Regions from separate parts of the Sphingobium sp. CFD-1 genome, predicted to be linked through region 3. Evidence: riboswitches for the same ligand, from Rfam matches in the RefSeq annotation. Region 3 holds a riboswitch; each other region holds the start of a gene.

Region 1 (4,171 bases), 1.9 Mb from region 3:
GCGCTGTCGGCAAATCCGCGCGGGGAAGCACCTGGTATCCCGCCTGCGCAAGGTCGGCCAGGATCGCCTCGGTGGAGGCAAAAGTGTCCAGCCCCACGGCATGGGCCATCTGGTAGGCCTTGCCGGGATATGTGGAGAGGGCAAGCGCCACGCGCCGATCGCCAAGAGGCTTTCGGGCCAGCGCGGTCCAGCCGGCCACGCGGGCGACGATCGCCTCGATCCGCTGCGGATCGGCGCGATGGAGGCTGCGGGAAAATTCCAGCGCGGGATCGCGCGTCCCCGCTTCCTTGAAACTGGCGACACCGGCAAAGACGCGGCCATCCAGTTCGGGCAACACGACATGCATCGCGAGATCGGCGGGCGACAGCCCACGCGCTGCGCCTGCCCAGGCGGCGCGGCCCGATGTGGCGAGCGCCAGTTGGAACACGGGCACGCCCGCGCCGTCGAGCGGCGTGTCGATCCCATCGCCGCGGGCAGAGAAGGCGGTGGCGTTGATGATGGCGACCGGAGCAAGGGCACGGACCCAATGATCGACCTGGCCGCGCACCAGAGGCGCCTTCAGCGACGGGACGAAAATCGACAATGTGTCGAACCCCCGCTGCTCGAACGCGGCGTGAAGGGCGGCGAAGGGGTCCAGATCGTGGGCCGCCAGGTAGGAGCGATAGAATACCAGCAATACGAGGGGCCGGCCCGAATCGCGCGCGAAGGCTTCCGGGCAGACGACGCCATGTTCGGGATGCCAGCCGCCCGCTTCCGGCAATGCTTCGCTGGCCGACGCGGGCAAATCGACCAGCCGCGCGGCCCGCGCCAGTTCGACCAGCGCCGCCCGTGCCGCTCGCTCGCCGCCGGTATCGCACAGCCGCGCAAGCTCTCGCAGGACAGGCACGGGCAAGGTCGATACCGCATCCAGGCGTTCGTCGGGCCGACCGTCTCCAGGCAGGACGGCCAGCGCGATCCGATGCTCGCGGGCCAACGCCTCGACCTGCTGCAGTCCGTAGCTCCAATAAGGCATGCCGCCGATCAGCCGTATCAGGATCGCCTTGGCGCCGGACAGCGTGCGCTCGACATAAGTATCGACCGACAAGGGATGCATGAGCGCCGACAGATTGGCGAGCCTGAGCGAGGGTACATCTTCATTGACTGCGCGCGCGCCGTGCCATGCGGCCGCGAATGCTCCCAGGTCGCTGTCCGAAAAGGACAGCACCACCAGATCCGCAGGCTGCTGCCCCAGATCCTGCGGGACGGCAGTTTCCTCCATCCCATGGGTTTCGCGGAAGATGACGTGCATCGGCGGCGTTCAGCCTTCCAGCACCGCGCGCAGGACGCCATGATCAATAGCGTCATGCTCGGCGATGGCGACCAGCGTGGTGCGACGCGGCTCGTCCGGCCGCCACGGGCGATCGTAGTGATGACGCACCCGCGCACCCACGGCCTGCACCAGCAGGCGCATCGGCTTGCCGGTCACGGCGGCATAGCCCTTCACCCGCAGGATCCGGTGATCGCGCGCCAGCGTTTCGATCCGGTCCACGAGGTCGGCCGGATCGGCGATCTCACTGAGCGCGATCACCGTGCTGTTGAAATCCTCGTGCTCATGCTCGTCTTCGCCGTCGTGGTGCGAGGGGCGCGCGGCGATATCGTCCTCGGCGGCGGCTCCGAGGCCCAGGATCACACGCGGATCGACCACGCCTTCGGTGAGTTCGATCACCGGCACCGGACGCGGCGCTTCTCGTAGGATTACGGCGCGCGCGGCAGCCACGCCTTCGGGTCCGGCCAGATCGACCTTGGTGAGCAAAACCATGTCGGCGCAGGCCAGTTGATCCTCGAACACCTCCGACAGCGGTGTCTCATGATCGACGCTCGGATCGGCGGCGCGCTGCGCATCCAGCGCGGCTACGTCGGGTGCAAACCGACCGGCAGCGACAGCCTCGGCATCGGCCAGGGCCAGCACGCCATCGACGGTGATCCGGCTGCGGATCGCCGGCCAGTCGAACGCCTTGAGCAGCGGCTTGGGGAGCGCCAGGCCCGATGTCTCGATCAGGATGTGATCCGGGCGCGGATCGAGCGCGAGCAGCTTTTCGACAGTGGGAATGAAATCGTCCGCCACGGTGCAGCAGATGCAGCCATTGGCCAGTTCGATGATGTTTTCAGCCGGGCAATCGGGAATGGCGCAGGCTTGGAGAATGTCGCCATCCACGCCCAGCGTGCCGAATTCGTTGACCACCACCGCCAACCTGCGGCGGCCCGCATTGCGGATCAAGTGGCTGATGAGCGTGGTTTTCCCCGCGCCCAGAAAGCCGGTAACGATGGTGACCGGCACCTTGGAAACATCGGACTTGGACAGGTCGGACACAGTCAACTTCCCCGCGCGCCGGAGCGAGAAAAGCGGGGGCTTGCCGGACATATCCGGTCGGAGCGCGACGACGGGCGGGCGCGACAAGGCGCCCGTGACCACGCAACCCGTGCAGCCCCAGCCGCACAGCTTCGTCGCTCAGACGGAGAGTTACCGTGCCGTGACCATCCCCTGGATCAGGCAAGAGCGACCGGTGCGCCGGCAGGTCTCCTGGCTCGCGGGTCACAGCTTGATGCACGCCTTCCCAGACTGCGTGCATACGCTGTCCAGTGGCCGCTCCTGCATTCAGGAGCATGTGCATCGCGCTATCCGCTTACAGTTGCAGGGACAGCCGCGGATTTGGAAGCAAGCTTCCTCACCGCATTCCCGATTAAGTCCCTTTCGGGACACCGGCGCGATCATCGAAGGGCGGAATCAACCGACCCTTCGCCGCCCGCCCTAACCGAAAATGGGAGCCAAGCCAATTGATGTCGTTGCTGTATCTTCTTCGCGCCACCGACGTATCTCTGCCGGGTGGGCTGCCAGATGCTCGATCGCATCGCATGGATAAGTCCAGAGCGAGATCTCGGTTGTGCCTTTTCTGATCCTGGAGACCCCCGATCGCGGCAAGCGTCCGTCTTTGGCCCACCGTATCCGCTCGCGGGATGTGATGCCGAGAATATTCTCCACTTGCCGTTGGCTGATGGGCTTGTGCGCTATCCGGAAAAGGCGTTCGCGTATGTCGTCGGCGAGAGCTTCAGCAACCTTTCGTGAAGCCGGATCAAAAACGCAGCTCAGGCTCGACTTTAAGAAAGCTCCGGCAGAGCGCTTCATCAACATCCGGATCGCTGCATCGCGTTCACCGTAGTGTACGCGAAGTCCCAGCGGCATGTGGACATCGAGATCGATTGAGACAGTGCAAGCCTGCTTGTCATACCGAAGCATGATGCATCGATTCACACGGGCACGGTCAGGCAACGACCGCAACCTCGATCTCGTCGAAGCGCTTCCAGCGATAGATCGCGAAGCTTGCAAGCCAGCAGAGCACGAACAGGCCGATGATGGCGAAGCCGAGGCTGTTGAAGTTCTCTCCCAATTTCGCGGCAAGGTTCCATGGCCACCCCGTCAATCCGAGTTTGTCGCCGATCAGGGCGAGCGTCTCGATTCCGCCGATAACGATTGCCACGATGGCCGAGATCAGGGTGATGGTGATGTTGTAGTAGAGCTTGCGGATCGGTTTCACGAAGGCCCACTCATAAGCGCCCAGCATCACCACGCCGTCAGCGGTATCGATCAGCGCCATACCGACCGCGAACAGCGCAGGCAGGACCAAGATCGTGCCGATCGACAGGCCGTTGGCGGCCTGGCTGGCCGACATGCCCAGAATGGCGACTTCGGTGGCGGTATCGAATCCGAGCCCGAACAGAAATCCCAGCGGGGCCATGTGCCAGCTTTTGTTGACCAGGCGGAACATCGGCCTGAACAGCCTTGCAAGCAATCCGCGCGACCCCATCAGCAGATCGAGATCGTCTTCGACATAGTCGCCGCCAGTGCGGACATGGGCGAAGGTACGCCAAACGGAGCGCAGGATTAGAAGGTTCATGCCTGCAATCGTGAACAGGAATAGCGCGGAAACTGCGGTCGCCACTACCCCGCCAATCTCCTTGAACGCGGCAAACTCAGCCAGCGCGCTGGTCGTCAGCGCTATGGCGATTGACGCTATGGCAATGATCCCCGAATGCCCGATCGCAAACCAGAAGCCGACCGCAACCGGGCGCTGGCCATCCTGCATCAGCTTGCGGGTCACATTGTCGATGGCGGCAATATGATCGGCATCGACCG
Region 2 (4,171 bases), 1.9 Mb from region 3:
GCCTCGGCTGCGTGGGCGTGGCGCCGCCACGGGTTTCGTGACGCCGTGCATCGTCAGTACCGGGCGCTGATCGAAAAATCGATCGAGCGTGGCCGGCCGAGCAGCCATTGCTCGTCATTGTAGGTGGTGGTCGCGTAATCCTTGTCGAACAGGTTGTAGACCCGCAGGTTGGCCGCGACATTCTTCGTCACGGCGAACGAAACGCCGCCATCCACTACGGCGTAGCCGGGCACGCGGAACTGGTTGGCGTTGTCGGAATAGGTTTTCCCGACGTAGCGCAGGCCAAGGCGGGTCTGGAACCGCGGGGTGACGTCGTAACGCAACCAGAGATTGGCGGTCGTCTCGGGCACACCCGGCGGGGTCTTGCCATTGTATGACGTGCCGCCACTCAGGAACTCGTCGAAACGCGCGTCGAGGATCGTGCCGTTGGCATCGATCCCGAAGCCCCCCGGAAGGTCCAGCGTCAGCGAAGCCTCCAGTCCTTTCGCCGAACGCTGTCCAACCTGATCCTGCCTTGGTGGAAGGCTGCCCGGAACCGTGGCGAGCAGGTTCTTCTTCACGATCCGGTAGGCCGCGAAGGTCGCCAAGCCGCGGCCGCCGAGGAAGCTGGCCTTGATGCCCGCCTCAATCTGGTCGCCCGTGGTGTTCTTGAACGCGGCCTGCCCGATGGAGAAGGTGATCAGCGAACCGAGCGGATCGACCGCCGTCGCATACTGACCGTAGAGCGATAGTGCAGGGCTCGGTTGGTAAACCGCTCCCACCCGCCAGGTGACGTTGTGCAGCGTCTTGTCGAGTCGCAACGTCTCGGTCGCCACGCCGGCGGTATCGTAGCTGTTGACGTAGCGTTTGACGTTGGCGTGGTCGTAGTTGATCCCGACCGACACCGACAATTGGTCGCTGAGCGTCAGGCGGTCTTCCGCGAAGAAGGAATATTGCCGCGTCCGGCTGCGATGCTGGGGCCGCACACCGAACGTGTTGTAATAGAGACCCGGGTCAAACACGAATGGATCGACCGGATCGGCGAAGCCGGCCGGCGCCGGATCAGAATCGAAATCGTTCGCGTGCCTGAAACTGATTGCGTTGACGTCGAAGCCAACCAGCACCTCGTTCTTCAGGCCACCCCATTCGCTGCGGATCGTGACGTCGGCCTGATTGCCGATCTGCGTCTGATCGTGATCGATGCCGAAGAAGTCGAACCGGTCGATCTTCCCCGTGGCGCCGTTCCAGAAATAGCTTTCGAGATTGCGCCACTTGCGATGCGTGGTCAGACGGTAGGCGGTATTGCGGACGCTGATGGAATCGCTCGGCGTCCATTCCACCCGGATCGTCGTCCGGTTGTCCTTGAAGCGCATCAGCGCGTCGGTGACGTTGTAGTTCCGGCGCTTGTTGCGATCATCGATCCTGCCATTGATCAGCGGTGTGCCGAAATAGAGCATCGGCTCCTGGTCGCTGTAATCGTCGGACAGGGTGATGGTCAGCCTATCGCTGGGGCGCAGCTGTACCGAGCCGGATATGGCCAACCCCTTCGAATTCCCGCGATCGACCCAGCCGTCCGACTGTGTGCGGCTGATGTCGAAACGATAGGCGGTCAGCTCGTTGACCGGCCCACCGACACCGGCGGCGATGCGCCAGCTATTCTGGGAACCGAAACCGGCTTCTGCTTCGAACTCGGTGCGGGTAGTGTTCGGCTTCTTGGAGATGACGTTGACGGCGCCACCGATCGCGCCTTGCCCATAGAGGACCGAAGCAGGCCCGCGCAGCACTTCGATCCGGTCGACAGTCCAGGGGTCGGTCGGAAACGTCACGGTGCCCGCGCCGGGATAGAGGCGAACACCGTCATAGAGCTGCATGACGGAGCCGGGTCCGCTAAAGCCCCGCGCGGCAAGACCGGTGCCCCCGTTGCCCGGATTGGCCACCGAGCTGATGCCCGTCGCGCGCGTGACGGCATCGACGATCGACAGGTCACCGCGTGCGCGGATAACATCGCCCGACAGCGTCTCGACGCTGGCCGGCGTCTCAAGGATGGTCAGGCCCAGACGGCTGCCCGTCTGCGTAGGAGCGTTGGCATCGCCGGTGCGAGTGCCCAGCACGAGGATATCGGACTTGTCGGCTGCCTCCGATGCATCTTCGGCATGAGCAAAGGCAGGCAAAAGGAGCGCGGCGAGCGCGGTGCTGGAAAGGATGGTCTTGATCACGAAATAGTCCTCCGGCGTCTTGCGACATGGCCGGGGCAAACCCGCGTGAACGGGCGGCACGCGCGGCGGCCGGACGCCATGGGCGGCCGACGCACGTCTCCGATGCGGCCCCAGCCGCTTGTTCGTCGCTCAGACGGAGTTCACCGTGCCGCGGCCATCCCCTGGACCAAGGCAAGAGCGACCAGACGCCGGCAGGTCTCCTGGCTCGCGGGTCACAGCTTGATGCACGCCTTCCCAGGCCTCGCATGATTTAGCGTCCGGCCCAGTGGCTGCCCCTTCAAGGAGGAGCGATGTGCATCGCGCTATCCGCTTACAGTTGCAGGGACAGCCGCGGATTTGGAGGAAACCCCTCCGCACCGCATTCCCGATTAAGCCCCTTTCGGGGGGCACCGGCGCGATCAATGAAAGCCGGAATAGTCCAACTCTCGCCGCAGCGCCTAGTCGAAGTGAACGGAAAAGCCAACAACCCATGCCGCGTGTTTGGCGAAGGGCTGGCCCTTCACATGGGGCAAGTGATGATAGTCGCGCTGGAACTTGCCTCGGAGCATCTTGTGCTGCCCGAACGGGGATGAGCCGAATCGGCGGTCACCGCCTCCGCCCAGCACAAGATGCTTCATCGCGCTCGATCCAGAAATCGCGTGAGACATAATCCTGCCAAAAGAACAGCCTTCCCCGCTGCTCCTCGATTATCTGAACCGCCCGTCATCCGCCGGCGAGGCTACATGACGATGACACTCGCATCCAGCCGGACGCCCGTGCGGCTCGCTTAAGCGGGATAGATGTAGCTGGCTGGGCCTTTGCGACCGTGCAACGGCAAGCGCCGCATCATTTTGATAATGATTTGCACAAGCAAGATAGTTTCAGTACTTTACTCGGGCGCTAAGCGGCGAAGGCCCGCAAAGCCACTTCACCCGCAGATCGCATTCACTTCATGATGACGCTTATCGATACATTGCATCGCTGGACTGGAGGTCTCGTTGGCCTGCTGCTGGCGATGCTTGGCCTGTCCGGCGCAATTCTCGTTCACAAGGATGCGTGGGTAGTGCTTCCCCATGCAACCGACGCGCAAATGCAAGGCACTGCGCATCTGGCTGAATTCACGCAGCGGATCATGGATGATCCCACAACCCGGCCCGAATCCATCCTCTTCGCAACCAGGGGTTTCGGGCTGGATCGGCTGACCTACAAGGGCGGCGCGGGCGCCTATCTCGATCAGAACGGCGGACTCGTGACGCGATGGACCAGCCAGTGGGAACGGCCGGAGATCTGGTTGTTCGACTTCCATCACCATCTCTTCGCCGGTGATTGGGGGGAAGTCATCATCGGCGTCGCCGCCATCTGCGGCCTGTTCTTCGTAGTGACTGGCGCGCTTCTATGGTTGCGGACACGCAAGACGTTCTCATTTCGCCTGTGGCCGGCGCGCATGAGCCGGCCGGCAATCATGCGGCATCACCGCGATCTCGGCATCGTGATGGCGCCGCTGCTGGTTCTGTCACTCGTCACCGGAGTGGTACTGGTATTCCGGCCAATGGCTGCGCTGCTCTTCGGGCCTGGCGCTCCCGTGCAAATCGACCGTTCGCTGGCCGAACCACCGCCACGCACGGGAAAGATCGCCGAGCGGTTAAATTGGTCGGCGATGATCGAAATGGGGCGACAGCGCTTTCCGGAAGCCGAGGTTCGCAGCCTCACTCTGCCACGTAGCGGCAACGGTCTCATCACCCTGCGCATGCGAAGCCCGGAAGAATGGCTGCCGAACGGGCGCACGACATTGTGGTTCGCGGCGGACAGCGGCGCGCTGGTGGCCACGCGCGATGCCAAGCATCTGCCACCTGAGGCACGCGGATATAATCTTCTCTATCCGCTTCATGCGGCCAAGGTTGGAGGATTTCTGTACCGGCTCGTGATGACGCTGTCTGGGCTGTCCCTGGCATTGTTGGGAACGCTAGCCGTGTGGGTTTTCTGGTTCAGGCGCCTTG
Region 3 (4,171 bases):
AGACACGACTACTGTAGAAGCCGCACCGGACACCACCGCGCCGATGCGGCTGCGAGCCGAACCGCCCCGCGTCACCCGTCTGTCCCGTAAGACGCTGGCTGGGGTAGGAGCCGTCGCGCTGTTCGGGATCGGCAGTGCGCTGATCTATGCCCTCCAGACCCGCGATATGAGCGGCAGCGGCGAAGAACTCTACTCGACCGAGAATCGTGCAACGGCGGACGGGCTATCCGGCCTGCCGCGCGACTATACCGGCCCCGTCCTGGGGCCGGCCTTGCCCGGCGATCTCGGCGGCCCGATCCTCGACGCGCAGAACAGGGGGCAGCCTGTCACGCCGCCGGTCATGGCGACGCCCGCCGTCGATCCCGCCGAACAGCGCCGCATCGCCGAGGAAGAGGCCGCGCGCGTCAGCCGCGTCTTCTTCCAGACCGCCCCCGGAACAGGGGCTGCAAGCCCGAGTCTCGCCGGCCTTGGTCTGACCGGCCAGCCTGGTGCTGCCGGCACGCAGGACCGGCATACCGCCTTCCTCAATGGCCCGGTGGATCGGCAGACTGTCGCCCTGGACCGCATCATGGCCCCCGCATCACCCTACATCCTTCAGGCCGGAGCCGTGATCCCGGCAGCGATGATTACCGGCATCCGTTCGGACCTTCCCGGCCAGATCACCGCGCAGGTGACGGAGAATGTCTATGACAGTCCGACCGGCAGCCTGCTCCTGATTCCGCAGGGGACGCGCATCATCGGCCAATACGATGCCGGCGTGACCTTCGGCCAGCGTCGTGTCCTTCTCGTCTGGAACCGCCTGATCCTGCCAAACGGCCGCTCGATCGTGCTGGAGCGACAGCCCGGAGCGGACGCCAGCGGCTATGCCGGCCTTGAAGATGGCGTTGACTATCACTGGTGGGATCTGATGAAGGCAGCCGGGCTGTCAACGCTGCTCGGCATCGGCACCGAACTGGCGACCGACGACGAGGACCGGCTGATCCGCGCCATCCGCGACGGGGCGCAGGACACCATCAACCAGGCCGGGCAACAGATCGTCCAGCGCCAGTTGCAGGTCGCCCCGACGCTGACCATCCGACCGGGCTTCCCGGTCAGGGTCATCGTGACGCGGGATCTCGTCCTCGAATCCTACAGGAATTGAACATGGCAAAGCTGAAACTCGGCCCGCTTCCAGACGACAAGCCGGTGAAGTTCACGCTGGAACTGCCGGCGCAGCTTCATCGCGACCTGACCGACTACGCCGAGGTGCTGGCCCGCGAGAGCGGCCAGACCCCCGCCGATCCCGTCAGGCTTGTCGTGCCGATGCTGGAACGGTTCATTGCCACGGATCGGGGATTTGCAAAGGCTCGACGGTCAGCCGGGTAATCGGCTGACGGATTCACCTGATTCCCGACAGAGTATGGCCGCGCCGTGCAATCTGGATCAGTCCCCGCTTGCTTCACACACGGCTTAACCTTACGGCAATCATTAGGTTTGCAATAGTGAGCCTATGATCGCGCCGGTTCCCCGAGAGGGGATTAAAACGGGAACGCGGTGAGGATGGTCCGCCATCCGAATCCGAGGCTGTCCCTGCAACTGTGAGCGGCGAGCGCGATGCACACGGGGTTTCGGCCTCAAGCCACTGAGCGAGAGCTTGGGAAGGCCGTGCATCAAGCCTTGACCCGCAAGCCAGGAGACCTGCCGGCGTCTGGTCGCTCTTGCTTTGGTCCAGGGGATGGCCGGGGCACGGTGTATTCCGTCTGAGCGACGAACGTGCGGCGGGGGCCGCATCGGTCGTGTGACGGGCGCTTGAGGCGTCCGCCCGCTCTCGCGCCCGACCGTTCGTGACGGCACGCCCCCGCCCGACAGGGTTCGGCGCCAGGGGGGCTATGGAGTGAGACTTTCGACGATTTCGCGGTTCGCGCTGACGGTGGGGCTGTCGGCGTGGGGCATACAGGCACAGGCGGCCGACAGTGATCCTGCCCCTTCGGGCGAAGAATCCGGCAAGCCCAAGACGCAACAGGAAATCGTCGTCACGGCCAACAGCCGCGAGGAATTGCGCGACATTCTCTCGCCGGGGGTGGTCTCGGTCGTCTATCCCGACGACACGCGCGGCGAGCACAAGGCGCTGCCCGATCTGCTCGACCAGATTCCCGGCGTCTACGTCCGCCGCGTCGGCGGCACGGGCGGCTATACGACTACGAGCATCCGGGGCAGCGCGCCCAGCCAAGTCAACATTTACATCGACGGCGTGCCGTTCAATCTCTCCAGCGAGACGGCGGCTGATATCTCCACGATCCCGATTTCCAACGTCGAGCGCGTCGAGGTTTATCGCGGCGTCACGCCCGCGCGCTTCTCCGGTGCGCCGCTGGGCGGCGCGATCAACATCGTGACCAAGATGCCGACCGACCTGAGTGGCACCGTGTCAGCCGGTGCGCGGTCCTATGGCGGTCGCCAGTTTTCGGGGAACTTGAGCTTTCCGCTGCTCGGCGGCGGTCTTCTGCTCGGTCTCGACATGGAACGCAGCAAGGGTGAATTCAAATATCCCCTCATCGCCGCGCGCATCCTGGACGGCATCGAATATGGCGACGGAGAATGGAGTGGGGACGGCCTATCCAACACGCCGTGCAGCATCTCTTCCGAATATCAGCCGGTGCGCGCCATCAATCCTGTCTGCCAGTTCCCAACCACGCGGCAGCGGCAGAATAACAGTTTCCAGCGCGACAATGTGATGGTGAAATGGCGCAACGACAATATCACCGCCAAATATTCCTTCACCCATATGGACCGGTACATGCCGGAGATTGTGCCCACTCAATATGGTGGACTTCAGGGCTACAGCCTCATCGATCTCCCGGAATACACATTCCCCCAGGTGAACCTGACCGCAGGCTCGCTCGCCAGTTTGGGCGTTCCCTTCAACAAGCGGCGTCAGCAGAAGCAATATCAGCATGACGGTGCGTTGAACTGGCATGACCGCTTCGGCGACCTCGAACTGGCGCTGAACCTCAACTTCATGGACCAGCGCAAGCGGTTCAACAATTACGACATGGCGGCACCGTTCGGCGTCGGCAGCCGCACGGCGCTGTATCACACCACCCGCTACGGCCTGACCGCCGACGCCAGCTACACGCTCGGCGCGGAGTGGGATGTGACGCAGCTTCTCGAATTGCACGTCCAGCATAATTGGGAGACGATGCGCTACGACGCCGACAACCTCATCAATTCGGTGACAGGCTTACGGCGCGGCGATTATTATCAGCATTACAAGCGTCAGCTCACCAACATCCAGGTTCAGGATACGCTCACATTCCACACGCTGGGCGACCTCCAGGTGGCACCGATCTTCCGGATCGAGAAGCTGACCGGGCCGGTGCTGGGGAGCCAGGACAACCCCTTCGGTCCGTCATCCGGAAATTACGGTTGGAAACCGACATGGAGCGTCAGCGCCAAGAAAAAGGTGGGTTCGGACTGGCTGCTGTTCGCCAGCTACGGCACTTACAACCGCTATCCCAATTTCTATGAAATCTATGGCGACGGCGTCTATATTCAGGCTGGTGCCGACAGCGTCGGCAACACAATGCCGCTGCTGCGCGAACATGGCAGCAACTGGGATGCCGGCCTTGGCTGGAACGGCACGATTGCCGGCGATCTCGCGGGCAGCTTCCGCGCCACCTATTTCCAGCGCCGGACAAAAGATGAAATCACGCTGTTCCTGACGCCCGTGGGCGGGAAATATGTCAATTCCGGCACGACCATCACCAGGGGCGGTGAGTTCGAGGCAAGCCTCAAATGGGGCGACCGCGCCGACCTCCAGCTCGCCGCGACGGTGCAGGAGGGGCACTATGTCAAGGGGACCTATTTCGTCTATCCCGCCATTCCCGTCGCGGAACGTGTTCTGGGCAATCTGCGAACGCTCCAGAACCCCCGCTTCACCGCGAACGCGCGCCTCAATCTGCATTTCCTGGGCGGCGCGCTAACGACATTTGGCGAGGTTCGTCACAGTGGACGTCGCTATATCAGCCAGTCCAGAAGCCCCGGCAGCGATGAGAACAGCTATACCTATGAAGCGCCGCTCACCACCTTTGACGCCGGTGCGCATCTCCGACTGCCGCATGGCCTGACGATATCGGGCGGCGTGTCCGATATTTTCAATGCCGGGCCGAAACAGAAGATGCACATGGTTGGCAGC

Evidence for each region. Region 3 has a riboswitch for cobalamin ahead of LDB26_RS09130 (TonB-dependent receptor domain-containing protein). Riboswitches for the same ligand answer to the same signal wherever they lie in the genome.
Region 1: another riboswitch for cobalamin. It lies ahead of cobW (cobalamin biosynthesis protein CobW); the one in region 3 lies ahead of LDB26_RS09130 (TonB-dependent receptor domain-containing protein).
Region 2: another riboswitch for cobalamin. It lies ahead of LDB26_RS18930 (TonB-dependent siderophore receptor); the one in region 3 lies ahead of LDB26_RS09130 (TonB-dependent receptor domain-containing protein).

The regions. Positions count from the first base shown of each region.
Region 1 covers NZ_CP084398.1:3,777,419-3,781,589, reverse strand. Annotated here, with positions in the region: gene cobN (cobaltochelatase subunit CobN) at 1-1,288, opposite strand, end outside; gene cobW (cobalamin biosynthesis protein CobW) at 1,298-2,350, opposite strand; cobalamin riboswitch at 2,533-2,759, opposite strand; gene LDB26_RS18940 (HoxN/HupN/NixA family nickel/cobalt transporter) at 3,300-4,171, opposite strand, start outside.
Region 2 covers NZ_CP084398.1:3,771,565-3,775,735, reverse strand. Annotated here, with positions in the region: gene LDB26_RS18935 (peptidase) at 1-108, opposite strand, end outside; gene LDB26_RS18930 (TonB-dependent siderophore receptor) at 54-2,195, opposite strand; cobalamin riboswitch at 2,368-2,604, opposite strand; gene LDB26_RS18925 (hypothetical protein) at 2,633-2,812, opposite strand; gene LDB26_RS18920 (PepSY domain-containing protein) at 3,130-4,171, shown strand, end outside.
Region 3 covers NZ_CP084398.1:1,788,705-1,792,875, forward strand. Annotated here, with positions in the region: gene LDB26_RS09120 (TrbI/VirB10 family protein) at 44-1,141, shown strand; gene LDB26_RS09125 (DUF2274 domain-containing protein) at 1,144-1,365, shown strand; cobalamin riboswitch at 1,483-1,700, shown strand; gene LDB26_RS09130 (TonB-dependent receptor domain-containing protein) at 1,874-4,171, shown strand, end outside.